3 linked regions of the Methanocaldococcus jannaschii DSM 2661 genome follow. The protein of the gene in region 3 binds, or shares a complex with, the protein of the main gene of each other region. Links are inferred from orthologs where the notes say so. Each region holds a gene or a part of one and is shown on either strand. Other genes may lie near its edges.

Region 1 (4,099 bases), 640 kb from region 3 along the record:
CTTAAACAGCTTATTGTTAGAGGTTAAAAAGAGTGGGAAAAAGCCAATATTAATTTTTGATGAACTTCAGATGATTAAAGATGTTGTATTGAACACTGAAAATCAAAGATTTTCAGCGTTTCCTTCGCTTCGCTTCGGAAATGGGCAGAAGTATTTATTAAAAGAGTTGTTTCAGTTTTTAGTCTCTCTAACTAAAGAACAACATCTATGCCATGTTTTTTGTCTAAGTTCAGATAGCTTATTTATTGAATACGTTTATAGCACTGGAGAGTTAGAGGGAAGGGCAAAATATCTATTAGTGGATGATTTTGACAAGGAAACTGCCTTAAAGTTTATGGATTTCTTAGCAGTGGAGAATAATATTAACCTAACTAACGAAGATAAAGAGCTTATCTATAGCTATGTTGGTGGAAAGCCAAAAGACATAAAATACGTTGTTGAAGAAAGCAAATTTAAGGATTTAAGAGAGATTTTAGAGTTTATGCTAAAAGATGCAGTTCAAAAATTGGACATGTTTTTGGACATGCTGAATTATTCAAAACCAAAGGTAGATGTTGGTGATGAAGTTATAGAGATTAAAAAAGATAATGTTATTGAAGCTTTAAAGTTATTTAAGGATGAGTATGAGGTTAGTAAAAAACATATCCCGGTGCCAGTTTATACTTATCTGATTAAAAGGAATATCTTATTTTTAAATCCCATTGAAGGGATTTTAAAACCTCAAAGTTATTTAGTTTGGAATGCTATAAAAAGGTTATTATGATTAAAAATTGGACATTAATTGGGGCTGAAAGCCCCCAACTTATAACCAATTATCAAAGTTTTTAAATTAATATGGCACTTATAGAACCCTTTGGGCTTCTAAATGTTCCTTAATAGATGATTTAGCTTTGATAATTGGTTAATGGACGGGAGGTATACCAATAGGAGGTTTCCTCCTATGGTTGCGAATGCTATAAAGAGAGTGTTATAATTGGTGATAACATGGCTGAAATAGTTGTCCATTGTGAAGATAAAGCCGGGAAGGAGATTTATACAAAGGTCATACAAACAGCGTTGGAAGATTTGCTTTTAGGAAAATCAATAATTAGGGTTGAATTTATTGCTAAAGAGAAAGAACCTTATTTTATATTAGGGGTTTTACCAAAACATACAAGAAGAGCTATTAAGTTGAGAGATTTTGCTGAAATTGTAGAGCAAAAAAAAGAAGGTGGTAAAATAATATACAAGCTAAAAATCACTGATGAGACATATCTCCCACATCTGTTAAAAAAGATACACGTCATAGACCAGCCATCAAGGTTTGAGGTTGTTACAGATTCAGATATTGATTTAGATATGGAAGTTTATGATGCAGGTAAGGATTTCATAGATAAGGTTATGGATTTTATGGGTAGGGTGTTTCCAGAGGGTATGAGGATTAAAAATACCTATATAGACAAAGCCATTGTTTGTATTGCTTCAGAAAGACCATTGAAGGATGAGGAGATAGAAGAGGCATTAAAATTAAAGGATAAGTTAGAGAAGATGAATACTGCTGGTTATTATTAAGCACTGATAAGGGGAGTTTATGAACTCCTATGGAGTAATTCTTATATCGTACGTTGGGTTAATCAAGCTTGCATTAGCTGGGATTTTGTGTTATGGGATTTATTTAGCAATAAAATCAGAAAAGAATTTAATAAAAGATGCTTTATTTGTCTATAAGGATAACAACTTTAACGTATTTGGGAAAAAATATGCTTTAATGATTTTTTTAGCTTTTGGGTTTCCTATATTTTTTATTGGAAGTTTTCTGTATTTATTCTGGGAAAAACTGCCAGAAGGTTTTAGATTTTCTTTAACATTTGCCATAACATTTTTCGTTTTGTTTATCTTTGGTTTGTTGTTTGTAAAATACAAAATCCGTGTTTGCAAGAATGGGATATATGTAGGATTTAGATTTATAACATGGAAAGGTTTTGAAGGTTATAAGATAGAAAATAACAAAATCATACTCATTGGGAAGAAAGGAGTTACTTATCCAGTGCATTTAAAATATAGCAAAGAACTTGAGGATATAATAAAGAACTATTTAAAAAAGATTTAGATTGATAAAAACTAAAATGGGATTTGCATGATAGTTTTAAGAAATGAGATTTGCGATAAATTGGAAAATATAGCTAAGATTTTAAAATTTGTTAGACATTGCATTGGCTGTGAAGGCATAAACTTAGAGATAGAAAATCCTCAACATCATCCCTCAATAGAATTAACACAAAAATGCAATTTGAACTGTATATATTGCTACTCAAGGCTAAAAACTGTAAAAAGAGGAATTTATGGAAACTTAGAAGAGGCTGAGACAGTTACTATATCCCAATATGGAGAGCCGTTGTTGGATTTAGAAGGTGTTAAAAAAGCTATAGAGTTTTGTAAAGATTTGGGGCTTAGAGTTGATTTACAGACAAATGGAACTTTGTTAAATGAAGAGATTATTAAAGAGCTTAAAGATTTGGGATTAGACTTAATAATGATTAGTTTGAGCTCTTTTAGTAGAGAGAAGTATAAACTATTAACTGGAAAAGATTATTTTAATAGAGTTTTAAATAATATAAAAATTGCCTCAAAGTATTTACACACAATTGTTAGGTCTATTTATATTCCAGGATTTAATGATAATGAGCTTTTAAATTTAGCTAAAGAACTCAACAACTACGCTGATGAGATTATGGTTCATCAACTCATCTCATACAAAGAGAATGAAAATCTCTTAAAAAATGCTGGAATAGATTTGAATAACTTGGGAAGAATTAGAGATTTACTGCTAATAGTTGATGAGATGCAAAAAAACGCTCCTAAAATTAATGTTACCATTAAAGGATGCCTATTGGTTCAATTAAAGGAAATGGATGGTTTTATATTAAACAATATAACCTATGATGTATTCTCGGAAGTTCCAGATATTAAAAGAGAACATAGGCCTTTACCATGGTGATTTTATGGATTTTGAAGTTTATGATACTGAATATATGTCTATAATCTTTGTTAAGGATAGATTAGACTACACTGGAAAAGAGATAGAACCATTATGGGCATTTAAAACCTTTGACATTCAAAAAGATAGCATAGTTGTTTTTAGAGGTAGAATGGAAGTTACTACAGAGAATATGAAGGATTTAAAAGATATTAAGAGAGAGAAAGATATTAAAACCCCAATAAAATCAGAGGATGCCATAAATTTTGTTGTAGAGCATTTTGATGTCATTGATTTAAAGACAATATATTTAAGGCAGAGATTACTGGTTTTTATAGCTAAGGAAGTGATTGAGAGCTATAATATAAAGCTAAAAAGAGATGGGGATGATTTATACTTTGAGGACAAAAAATTATCTGTTTGTATTGCATGTAAAGGAACTGTTTCCGCAAAAATTCATTTGGGGATAAATGTCAAATCAAAAGGGGCTGAGCATGTTAAAATTATTGGATTGGAAGATTTAGGAATAAAAGATATAGATAAAGTTATGAGAGAAATAGCTATTAATTATGCCAAGGAGATAGACAAGATTGAGAGAGATTTGAGAAAGACATTGCCGTTAATTTAATATTCTGAAATCTCTGCTTTACTTAACTTTTCAAATCCATTCTTTTTAACTAAATATAAATCTTCTATTCTCACACCAAACTTGTCTTTTAAATATAAGCCCGGCTCAATGGTTACAACCATGCCCTCTTTTAAAATAATATCCTCATCATCTTTCAATTTGTTTGATAGCCTTGGCTCTTCATGAACCTCCAATCCAACGCCATGCCCCAAAGAGTGAATAAATAGCTCTTTATAATCATTGAAGAACTCTCTAACTATGTTATCAATTTGTTTAGCTGAAATTCCTTCCTTTAAATGCTCTTCAGCAACTTTTTTTGCTTCATAGACTAAGTTATAAATTTTTTTCATCTCTTCATCGTCTTTTAATAAAAACGTCCTTGTTATGTCTGAACAGTAGCCCTCATAAACTGCTCCAATATCAACTAATAAAATATCTGCAATCTTATCTTTTGTAGGTAAAGCGTGAGGGAATGAAGTTTTTTTACCAGAAACAACGATAGAATCAAATGCCGG
Region 2 (4,258 bases), 680 kb from region 3 along the record:
GTTTAGCATACCAAGGATTAAACGCAGACAACTTAGTAATTGACTTAGTTAAAGCAAACGGTAAGAACGGAACTGTTGGTACAGTAGTTGCTTCCGTTGTTGAAAGAGCTTTAGAGGATGGAGTCATTAAAGAAGACAAAACATTACCATCAGGATTTAAGTTATACAAACCAGTTGATGTTGCTAAGTGGAACGCTTACGCTGCAGCTGGTTTAGTTGCAGCTGCTATAGTAAACTGTGGGGCTGCAAGAGCAGCACAGAACATTGCATCAACAATCTTATACTACAACGACATCTTAGAATACGAAACAGGATTACCAGGAGTTGACTTCGGTAGAGCAGAAGGTACAGCAGTTGGATTCTCATTCTTCAGTCACTCAATTTACGGAGGAGGAGGGCCAGGTATCTTCAACGGAAACCACATCGTTACAAGACACTCAAAAGGATTTGCTATCCCGCCAGTTGCAGCTGCAATGTGTTTAGACGCTGGAACACAGATGTTCTCACCAGAGAGAACATCAGCATTAGTTGGAACTGTCTTCAGTGCAATTGATGAATTCAGAGAGCCATTGAAGTATGTCATAAAAGGAGCATTAGAAGTTAAGGACAAAATCTAAAACTTTAAGTGATTGTTTATGATTGAAGTTGAAATCTTCCCACATAGGTATTTGAAAGCCTCCACAACTGAAAAATTTCTCAATAAAATTTATGACTTGAAGACCGTGGAGAGAGTTGTAATCCACGGTCAGCCCCTCCCTAAAGTTATCACTTATGGGCCTGCAAGAGGTTTGCCAGTGAATCACACAGAGAGGAAGATAATACATGTTAAAGGAGTTCCAGTAGAGCTAACAGTGATGGCAGGGAGATTCTGGATAACTCTCAGTGATGACAGTGAGTTGGATAAATTAGATGAAATCTGCAAAGAAATGTTCCCATTTGGCTACAACTTAAGAGTCGGGAAATTCTTAAAAGACAGACCAACAGTTACCGACTATATAAAATATGGTGAAGATGGGGTCTTCCTAATAAATGAGATGGACAGAAGATTGATAGGAATGGTTGATCCAAGAAGTAGAATGGCAAACTCTGTTACAGTTGTAGAAAAAGAAGAAAAAGAGGAATAGTATGCCAGTAGGGAGAAGGGAACAAATTGTGGATTGTAGGTCAGTGATGGGTTTAGGAGAAGGGGGAGGATTAGCACAGAGAGGGACATTTGCAGAGGCATTAAAAAATGATGTGGTAGTTGTAGCGATGTCACCAGGAAGGAGGCATATAACAAAACCTGTCTGTGAGATAACTTATGGAATAAGGGAAGCAGGGATTCAAACAAGCGTTCTGGTTTTAAATGCTGGTTCAGGAATACCACATGATGCTCCGAGAGGAGCTCTGGGTTCAACCTTTGGTATCAAACCAGAAGAGGCAGAGCAAATAAATAGACATAAGCTCTGTGTTGTTCATTTCGGAAACGTTATCAGCCATATCGTCTATAAAGCGGGTCTCCTCCTAAAATACGTTGAAATTCCAACGATTATTGTCTGTCAAGCTCCTGTGGATATGGAAGACCTTGCTAAATATGGAATAAAGACAAGGGATGTCATGCCCTTAGAACCTAAGACCAAAGGGACAGTTGTAGATATCGTAACTGGAGTAATTAGGGGAGAATCTTGTCCCCAAACTAAAATTGATGAGGTAATAAGAAAAATAAAACTTCATTTAAACCTAAATTGAGGTGATTGTATGGCATACAAGCCACAGTTCTACCCAGGTCAAACAAAAATTGCTCAAAATAGAAGAGACCACATGAATCCAGATGTTCAGTTAGAAAAGTTGAGAGACATTCCAGATGATGATGTTGTTAAGATAATGGGTCACAGACAGCCAGGAGAGGATTACAAAACAGTTCACCCACCATTAGAGGAGATGGATTTACCAGAAGACTATGTAAGAGATTTAGTTGAGCCATTAAATGGAGCTAAAGAAGGTCACAGAATTAGATACATACAATTTACCGATTCAATGTACTTCGCTCCAGCTCAGCCATATGACAGAGCAAGAACTTACATGTGGAGATTTAGAGGAGTAGATACTGGAACATTATCCGGAAGACAAGTTATTGAGATGAGAGAGAGTGACTTAGAAGCATTATCAAAGAACTTCTTAATTGATACAGCATTCTTTGACCCTGCAAGAATTGGTATTAGAGGAGCTACTGTCCACGGACACTCATTAAGATTGGATGAAAACGGTTTAATGTTCGATGCTCTCCAGAGATATGTTTATGATGAGAAAACAGGACACGTTTTATACGTTAAAGACCAGGTTGGAAGACCATTAGATGAGCCTGTAGATGTTGGAGAACCTTTACCAGAAGAGAAATTGAAAGAGATTACAACCATCTACAGAATTGATGGAGTCCCAATGAGAGAAGATGAAGAATTATTAACAGTTGTTAAGAGAATCCACAGAGCAAGAACCTTAGGAGGGTTCTTACCAGTAGAAGATGTTTTCGAGAAACTCTAAGATTTGGGCTTTGCCCATTTAACCTTTATAACTTTCTCCCACTAAAACTACAAAAATAAATTATAAATCTCAAAAATATAACTTAGAAAAATAAAAAATAAAAATCAAAATTCCTCACAGAGGTGAGCCCGATGGATGCTGAAAAAAGATTGTTCTTAAAGGCATTAAAGGAAAAGTTTGAAGAAGACCCAAGAGAAAAATACACTAAGTTCTATGTCTTTGGCGGATGGAGACAGTCAGCAAGAAAAAGAGAATTCGTTGAGGCAGCACAAAAATTAATTGAGAAGAGAGGAGGAATTCCATTTTACAACCCAGATATTGGAGTTCCATTGGGGCAGAGAAAATTAATGCCTTACAAAGTTTCAAATACAGATGCAATTGTTGAAGGGGATGACTTACACTTCATGAACAACGCTGCAATGCAGCAGTTCTGGGATGACATAAGAAGAACAGTTATCGTTGGGATGGATACAGCTCACGCTGTTCTTGAAAAGAGATTGGGGGTAGAGGTTACTCCAGAAACAATTAATGAATACATGGAAACTATTAACCACGCTCTCCCAGGAGGAGCAGTTGTTCAGGAGCACATGGTTGAGGTCCACCCAGCATTAGTCTGGGACTGTTACGCTAAGATATTCACTGGAGATGACGAATTAGCAGATGAGATTGACAAGAGGTTCTTAATTGACATTAACAAGTTGTTCCCAGAAGAGCAGGCAGAACAAATCAAGAAGGCAATCGGTAAGAGAACATACCAAGTTTCAAGAGTTCCAACATTAGTCGGTAGAGTTTGTGATGGGGGAACAATAGCAAGATGGAGTGCTATGCAGATTGGAATGTCATTCATTACAGCTTACAAGCTCTGTGCTGGGGAGGCAGCAATTGCTGACTTCTCATACGCTGCAAAGCACGCTGATGTCATTCAGATGGCTTCATTCTTGCCAGCAAGAAGAGCAAGAGGGCCAAATGAACCAGGAGGTATCTTCTTCGGAGTCTTGGCAGATATTGTTCAAACATCAAGAGTTTCAGATGACCCAGTTGAACAGTCATTAGAGGTTGTTGCTGCTGGGGCTATGTTGTATGACCAAATCTGGTTAGGAGGATACATGTCTGGAGGAGTCGGATTTACACAGTATGCTACAGCAACCTATACAGATGACATCTTGGATGACTTCTCATACTACGGATATGACTACATAACCAAGAAATATGGAGGATGCAACAGCGTAAAACCAACAATGGATGTTGTTGAAGATATTGCTACTGAAGTAACTTTATATGGTTTAGAGCAGTATGACACCTTCCCAGCATTGTTAGAAGACCACTTCGGAGGTTCCCAAAGAGCAGGGGTTACAGCTGCTGCAGCAGGTATTACAACTGCATTAGCTACAGGAAACTCAAACGCTGGAGTTAACGGATGGTATCTAAGCCAGATATTGCACAAAGAATACCACAGCAGATTAGGATTCTATGGTTATGACTTACAAGACCAGTGTGGAGCAGCCAACTCATTATCATTCAGAAACGATGAAGGTTCCCCATTAGAATTGAGAGGGCCTAACTATCCAAACTACGCAATGAACGTTGGTCACCAAGGAGAATATGCTGGAATTACACAGGCTGCACACTCAGCAAGAGGAGACGCATTTGCATTGAACCCATTAATTAAGGTTGCATTTGCAGACCCATCATTAGTCTTTGACTTCACACATCCAAGAAAAGAGTTTGCAAGAGGTGC
Region 3 (6,165 bases):
AAATTCTATAATGTTTTGAAAGATACTACAATTCTCATATAAAGATAATAGTATATAAACTGCTAAAGTCCTATTCAAAGAAGGTAAAGTTTAAATAGCATAATCTGCTATTATAGTCAATCAATGTTTTTATAACAACAAAAAGAGGATATATGGTTTTTTGCAAAAGTTATTAAATTGACGAAGGAAGATTGACCGCCTTCTATAAGAAGGCGTTCATTATATGCCTTAATGTATTCTAAATATTTGCAAAAACTATAAAAACACAAATTAAAGATTTTAAGGTGATAACTTATGTCAAAAGGAACTCCATCAATGGGTAAAAGAAACAAAGGTTCATATCACATAAGATGTAGAAGATGTGGGAGAAGAGCCTACCACGTAAGAAAAAAGAGATGTGCTGCATGTGGATTTCCAAATAAAAGAATGAGAAAATATTCATGGCAAAATAAGAAAGTTAATGGTAAGAGAATAAAATAATTAAAATAATTAATTAGAAATTTTATTCTTTTTTAATTGAATTTATAGTATCTTTCAAAACACTTTGAAATTTTCCTTATTAATAAATAAGCTTTATAAATTTTGAAAGACACTATATTACCATTTGGCAATTGGGATAGTTTTTTATATAAATTAAAAGTTATAGTTTTTTGATAATCTTATTTTGGTGATAAAATGAGCGACCTTGAAAATATTGACTATTATGATTATAAGGCATTATTAAAGAGAGCAAGAAGTCAGATTCCAGATTACGTTTTCCAAAAAGATAGATTTGAACTTCCAGAAATTGAGATTTTGATAGAAGGAAATAGAACAATAATAAGAAACTTTAGAGAGTTGGCTAAGGCAGTTAATAGAGATGAGGAATTCTTTGCTAAGTATCTTTTAAAAGAGACTGGTAGTGCTGGTAACTTAGAGGGAGGTAGATTAATCTTACAGAGAAGAATCAGCCCAGAGTTATTAAAATCAAGAATTAATGACTTCTTGAGGGAGTATGTTATCTGTAGAGAGTGCGGTAAGCCAGATACCAAGATTATTAAGGAGGGAAGAGTTCATTTACTCAAATGTATGGCTTGTGGTGCTATAAGACCAATAAGAATGATTTAAATACCATAGGAGGATGCCTCCTATTGGGATATCACATGTCCATTAAGTTGCCCCTTACAGGGGCAATTAATGTCCAATAGGTTGGAATCCCTTTCTACGAGGGATGCTCATAAAAATTTTGATGAAACAGAAAGTTTCAATTCTGGCTACAAAAACTCAAAAAGTTTTCATTTAATCGGAGCGGAGCGAAGAGCTACAAATCCGTTAGGATTTATTTAACCAAAGCGTAGCTTCGGTAATGAAAACCTAACAGTTTCCATCTAAACGTTTATAAAAAGTTCCAAGGGAAATCATGGAAGTAAAAGCCATGGAGATTTTTAAAAAATATCTCTCTTTAAATATTCCAAAAAAGATTTTAATAACCTATTTTTTGTGTTGGGCAGGATTTCTGTTTTCTTTCTCTGTAGGGAAGTTCCTTTTATATTTATCATCTATTTTAAAATCCAATTTTATATCTGAACCAGCTAAATTAGCTCAAAGTGTTGGAACTGCAAAATTTAACGCTGTTTCTTCAGCTGTATCGAATACTGTTGGGGTAAAAAATGCTTACTTAACTTATGCTCTTTCATATATAGTTTCTAATTTTATGGGGTGTTTGATTATAATGTTTGCTCTTGGAGCACTTGCTTATTTATATAAGAAAGACTTAGAAAAAGCTAAAACACTTGAAGAGAAAGAAGAACTATTTAAGTGTTATCAAAAATATCTATTAATATTATTTATCTTTACTGTCATAAATCCACTGACTGGATTAATTGGAGTAAATCTTCAATATTCTGATTTAATTGCTGTCCTTCCACATGGATTTTTTGAATTTTTTGGATTTGCCACTGCAGTCGTTGTTGGAGTAGAATTATCAAATAAAATTCTCCCAATAGTTAAAAGAGAAATAACAAGTAAAAAAATAGTAATTCTTATAGCTTGTTCCTTTATATTTATCTTTATTGCTGGAATGTTGGAGCCAATTGACTGGTTTATCTATAGCTATGCAAAAGCTTATGGAATTCCCCTATTAGCTGCCTTTGCAACTGGGTATAAAAACTTATTTTTGTATCTAATTTCTATGCTTTTTAAATCTTGAGGTGATACGATTAAAGTATTGGCTATAGATATATCTGGAAGGCATCATGAAAATGATATATTTTTTAGAGTTTATGCTGGGGTTTTAGTTGAGATTAAAGCAGATAGAATTGTGCATGTGGAAAAAATAGATGTTATGGTTAAAGAAGAAGAAACTCAGAAGTTGAGAGATATTGTTAAAGAGGTTAAGGAGTTAATTGATAAAGTTGGAGATGAGTTTGATTACATTCTATGTGAAAGAGGAGAGTTTTTCAACATATCCAAGGATATTATTTCAGCAATTTTAAAAAAAGAGGTTATATTTCCAAAGACCAGAGGGGAGTTGGAAGCGATAAATATAGCCCACCATGTTTCTTATTCTGTTAGGAAACTGCTTATAGAAGAAAAAAGAAAAAGTTAATAGAAACTTTATATTGCCTGGTAAAAAATAAAAAGCTGAAACATAATAAGATAGTTTTTAAGAAATAAACTTTGGTGATTCTAATGTATGAGATAGTTAGATACGAAGGAGGGGTTTATAAAAACAACATCTTCAAAGAATGGATTGAGGATATCGGAGGTTTTGTTATTCAAGAGCACGTTATGCAGTTAGACGTTTATATGACCTTGGCAATTCCTCAAAATGAACTTGAAAATATCAAAGAGGAAGCTAAAAAATATAAGGGTAAGATTATAGAAACCCCGTTGGCAGGGACTGAAATAGCTGTTGTGGCTCCAAGTTTATCAAGACATCACCTCCCACATACTGCCTGTGATATTTCAGAATATTTGAGAAGATTTGGAGCTAAGCCAAACATGATTGGTTTAGCAAGAGGGGTTGGGAGAGACATAGCCCAATTGAGAGAAAAAGAAAGGAGATTAATAGAGGAGCATGATTTGGCTGTTTATGTAATGGGTAATTTTGAGGATTGCATTAAAAATAAAACCCATCTATTTGATGTGGATATTCCAGTTGTTGTTACTGGAGGACCTGAAAAAATAGATATTCCTTACCCGTATGTTGGAAATCTTGGGAGAAGAAGCCATAGATTAAGGCATGGAGAAGAAATTAGAGCTTTAAGAAAGATGGTTGAGGTAATAACAGAACTTATAAATGAGAGGAGGAGAGAGTTATCTTACGACCCTCCAATTGTTCCACCAGTAGTTGTTAAAGATGAGATTGAGAAGCAGGTTGAAGAAGTTTATTCAATTTTATCTCCAATGCCTATCGTTACTCAATTGGATGGTTTGAGAGTTAAGTTAGATTATGATAAATATGCAGATAAAATTAGGGAAGTTAAAGTCAAAAACTATACATTGGGAGATATAGCAGATATTAAAAGAAGTGAGATGAAAAACTATATATTAATAAAAATAAAACCAAAATCAGAAGTTGAATTTGAGATGCATAAGGATAAAGCTTAAATTATTTTTATAATTTTTATAAATAACATTACGAGGGAGAAACATGGAGAACTTTAATTTTAAATGCTATGATATAGATGAAAAGGAAATCCCAATACCTCCTGGATTACCTCAATCAATAATTGCCAGATTGATAGAGATTTGTAATGTAAAATTTGACATTAGGGAGGATGAAATATACAATGTTAAATATCCAGTGTTAATAGGAAAAGAAGAAGATTTAAAAGAAGCTAAAAAATATTTAGAGTTAATTACTGAAGCAAAATTGACTTTAAGAGATATTGCAAGATTGGCGAGGAGATTTAAAGTAAAAGCTAAGATTTACACAGATGATGAAGATTTGAGATATATTTTAGATGTTTTGAGTAACGATATAGCCAATAAGGATTATATAGAGATTGTTGAAGAGATGCCAGAAGGAGATAAAGAGGTTATTGAAATTGGAGACAAAAAAATATACGTTGGAATATAAATAAAATTAAATGACTTTAGCCAATAGAGAGACAATATTCATAACATCTATTTCCTTATCTATTTTATTCTCCTCCTTAAACCTTTTTAAGCTATCTCTTATGTGGTATTCACAGAATGGGCAAACTGTAATTACAGCATCTACATTGGCATCATAAATCATCCTTGCCCTACTTTTACCTATTAAGTTAGCAATATCTGGTTTTCCACTCCTAACTCCTCCTCCAGCTCCACAACACCTTGCCTCTATATCAATAAATTCAAGTTCTGGAATGGACTTTAAAATCTCTCTTGGCTGTTTATATATTTTTTGTCCTCTCCTCAAATGACATGGGTCGTGGTAAGTGATTCTCATCTTTAACGGTTTATACTTTAAAAGTCCAACTTCAGTTAAAACCTCTGTTATATCTTTAACTTCAAACTTTCTCTCCTTATAATCGTTTTTTAATGTGCTTCCACAACCAGCACAGATTGTTACAACACAATCAACATCCAACTTGTTAAATATTTCCAAGTTTTTTCTTTTTAGCATTTCAGCAACATCCCTCTGCCCAGTTCTGAAGAATGGTGAGCCACAGCAAACCTGATTTTTAGGAATAACAACTGACACACCATGAGCATTTAAAACCTTTATTGCATCTTTTCCTACATTTTGCAGTCTAAAATCAACTAAACATCCTGTAAAGAAAGCTACTCTTAATTTCTCACTTTCAGCTGGATAGAAATCAGCAACTTGCTTTAATAATGGCAATTCCTCTTCAACAACACTTCTGTTATATTTTAAAACATTTTCCCTAACTTTTAAGTGATTTTCTATATAATAGCCCTTACTAAATGCTAAAGCTCTAAGCTTTTCTATAGCTCTATGAACAATATCAATCTCCTTTGGGCAGACCTCAACACACTTAGCACACGTTGTGCAGTTGTAGATATTTTCAAAGTATGCAGTTATCTCTCTGCCATCTTCGTCCCTCTTATCAAACGCAAATCTCGCCAACTGTCTCATAAAAGTTGGGCCAGGATAGTCGCTAACTTCCCTTGCTGGACATACAGAGAGGCAAGATAGGCAGTCAATACAACCTCTAAGCTCTTTGTTCTCTTCAACATATTTGGGAATGAGAATTTCAAGCTCTTCAGGATAATTTTTTCTTATAAGGTAGTTTTTTATGCCTAATAACTTTTTATAATATGGTTCCCTATCAACAATTAAATCTCTAATAACCTTAAATCCTCTTAATGGCTCAATTATCATGCCATCCTCTACCTTTGTCTCACATGCCAATCTTGGCTCTCCATTTATTGTTACAGCACAACTTCCACACTGAGCATTTCTGCAAGACGCTCTAAATAAAATATTAGCCTCATAATGCTTATTTATATACTCTAAGGCCTCTAAAACTGTTATATTTTCTGGGACTTCATAGCTTTCAAGATACTCTTTCTCTCCGTTAAATCTCTTAACTGTTATCTTTATCATTATCCCATCCTCAAAGAAGCTATTGCAATTATATATAGAGCTAAAAATAAAATTCCTTGCCATCTACCAATCTTTGAGTATTTTGCAAATAAATAGAGTAAAAGGCTCATAATTACCAACACAGCCATTTGTACATTTTCCGCTGGGAGATGCATAAATAAACTTCCAACTGCCAAAGCGCCACCAATATCAGCTATGTTACTTCCAATGACATTTCCTAAGACCATGCCTCCAAGGTTTCTCTTTGCTGCTGCTAAGGAAACCATTAACTCTGGTAGAGATGTTCCAAATGCCACTAAGGTAAATCCAATAACCTTATCAGATATATCTAAAGCTAACGCTATCTTCTTTGCTCCATCAACAAATAATTCAGCTCCAACTAAAACACCAATTAACCCAATTATTAACAAAACTAAGGAGAACACTACTGAAGGGTTGTTTTTATCATTATTTTCTTCTATCTCAGCACTTCCATTCTTTACAGTCCATCTTAAGTAGATAATAAATAAAATTAGCAAAACAACTCCATCAATCCATGAAAATCCATCAATTCCTATAACTGCAGCAAATATAACAAATAGAAGATAAACTAATATATTCTTTTGTAAGTTTTTATCAACTATTAT

The links.
Region 1: the proteins of MJ_RS00470 (region 3) and MJ_RS04290 are in contact, whole or in part, in a cryo-EM structure (PDB 9H1L), measured with the Methanococcus maripaludis proteins. The link is inferred for Methanocaldococcus jannaschii DSM 2661 from one-to-one orthologs. Residues at the interface, in WP_011170365.1 of Methanococcus maripaludis: Ser79, Ser81, Arg82, His83, His84, Ala112, Gly113, Lys114, Asn115, Ile116, Asn139, Phe140, Glu141, Ser142, Cys143, Gly162, Pro163, Arg178, Arg179, Ala180, Gln181; in WP_104837391.1 of Methanococcus maripaludis: Cys8, Asp10, Ala12, Gly13, Ile16, Tyr17, Arg19, Ile20, Thr23, Cys41, Gln43, Asp44, Pro46, Phe48, Asp134, Asn137, Arg138, Val139, Phe140, Pro141, Glu142, Gly143, Arg145, Glu161, Lys162.
Region 2: the proteins of MJ_RS00470 (region 3) and mcrC are in contact, whole or in part, in a cryo-EM structure (PDB 9H1L), measured with the Methanococcus maripaludis proteins. The link is inferred for Methanocaldococcus jannaschii DSM 2661 from one-to-one orthologs. Residues at the interface, in WP_011170365.1 of Methanococcus maripaludis: Arg6, Glu8, Gln30, His32, Val33, Met34, Gln35, Tyr39, Leu80, Ser81, Arg82, Leu85, Pro86, His87, Cys90, Asp91, Ser93, Glu94, Arg97, Lys98, Lys102, Pro103, Asn104, Met105, Ile106, Gly107, Ala109, His110, Lys122, Glu123; in WP_011171501.1 of Methanococcus maripaludis: Arg5, Lys6, Glu7, Gln8, Ile9, Val10, Asp11, Cys12, Arg13, Ala14, Val15, Met16, Gly17, Gly19, Glu20, Gly22, Gly23, Leu24, Gln26, Arg27, Gly28, Thr29, Phe30, Ala31, Glu32, Leu34, Asn36, Thr51, Tyr59, Arg62.

What each region holds. Positions count from the first base shown.
Region 1 is NC_000909.1:725,413-729,511, forward strand. Bases 1-2,767 are described here. They hold MJ_RS04290 (methanogenesis marker 17 protein), read left to right. Parts: upstream 1-984; coding sequence 985-1,551; downstream 1,552-2,767. Other genes in these bases: MJ_RS04285 (ATP-binding protein), read left to right, coding at 1-763; MJ_RS04295 (DUF5673 domain-containing protein), read left to right, coding at 1,571-2,089; MJ_RS04300 (radical SAM protein), read left to right, coding at 2,117-2,767. Outside these bases: more of MJ_RS04300, read left to right, coding at 2,768-2,977; MJ_RS04305 (DUF366 family protein), read left to right, coding at 2,982-3,584; MJ_RS04310 (M24 family metallopeptidase), read right to left, coding at 3,581-4,099.
Region 2 is NC_000909.1:769,171-773,428, forward strand. Bases 1-2,926 are described here. They hold mcrC (methyl-coenzyme M reductase I operon protein C), read left to right. Parts: upstream 1-1,125; coding sequence 1,126-1,728; downstream 1,729-2,926. Other genes in these bases: mcrB (coenzyme-B sulfoethylthiotransferase subunit beta), read left to right, coding at 1-617; mcrD (methyl-coenzyme M reductase operon protein D), read left to right, coding at 636-1,124; mcrG (coenzyme-B sulfoethylthiotransferase subunit gamma), read left to right, coding at 1,738-2,520; mcrA (coenzyme-B sulfoethylthiotransferase subunit alpha), read left to right, coding at 2,652-2,926. Outside these bases: more of mcrA, read left to right, coding at 2,927-4,258.
Region 3 is NC_000909.1:85,987-92,151, reverse strand. What follows is about bases 1,816-4,630. They hold MJ_RS00470 (methanogenesis marker 7 protein), read left to right. Parts: upstream 1,816-2,670; coding sequence 2,671-3,591; downstream 3,592-4,630. Other genes in these bases: tfrB (fumarate reductase (CoM/CoB) subunit TfrB), read right to left, coding at 4,070-4,630; MJ_RS00465 (hypothetical protein), read left to right, coding at 3,635-4,063; MJ_RS00475 (DUF2209 domain-containing protein), read left to right, coding at 2,207-2,587; MJ_RS00480 (hypothetical protein), read left to right, coding at 1,816-2,188. In the rest of the region: MJ_RS00490 (50S ribosomal protein L37e), read left to right, coding at 295-480; MJ_RS00485 (translation initiation factor IF-2 subunit beta), read left to right, coding at 676-1,107; more of MJ_RS00480, read left to right, coding at 1,400-1,815; more of tfrB, read right to left, coding at 4,631-5,539; MJ_RS00455 (calcium/sodium antiporter), read right to left, coding at 5,539-6,165.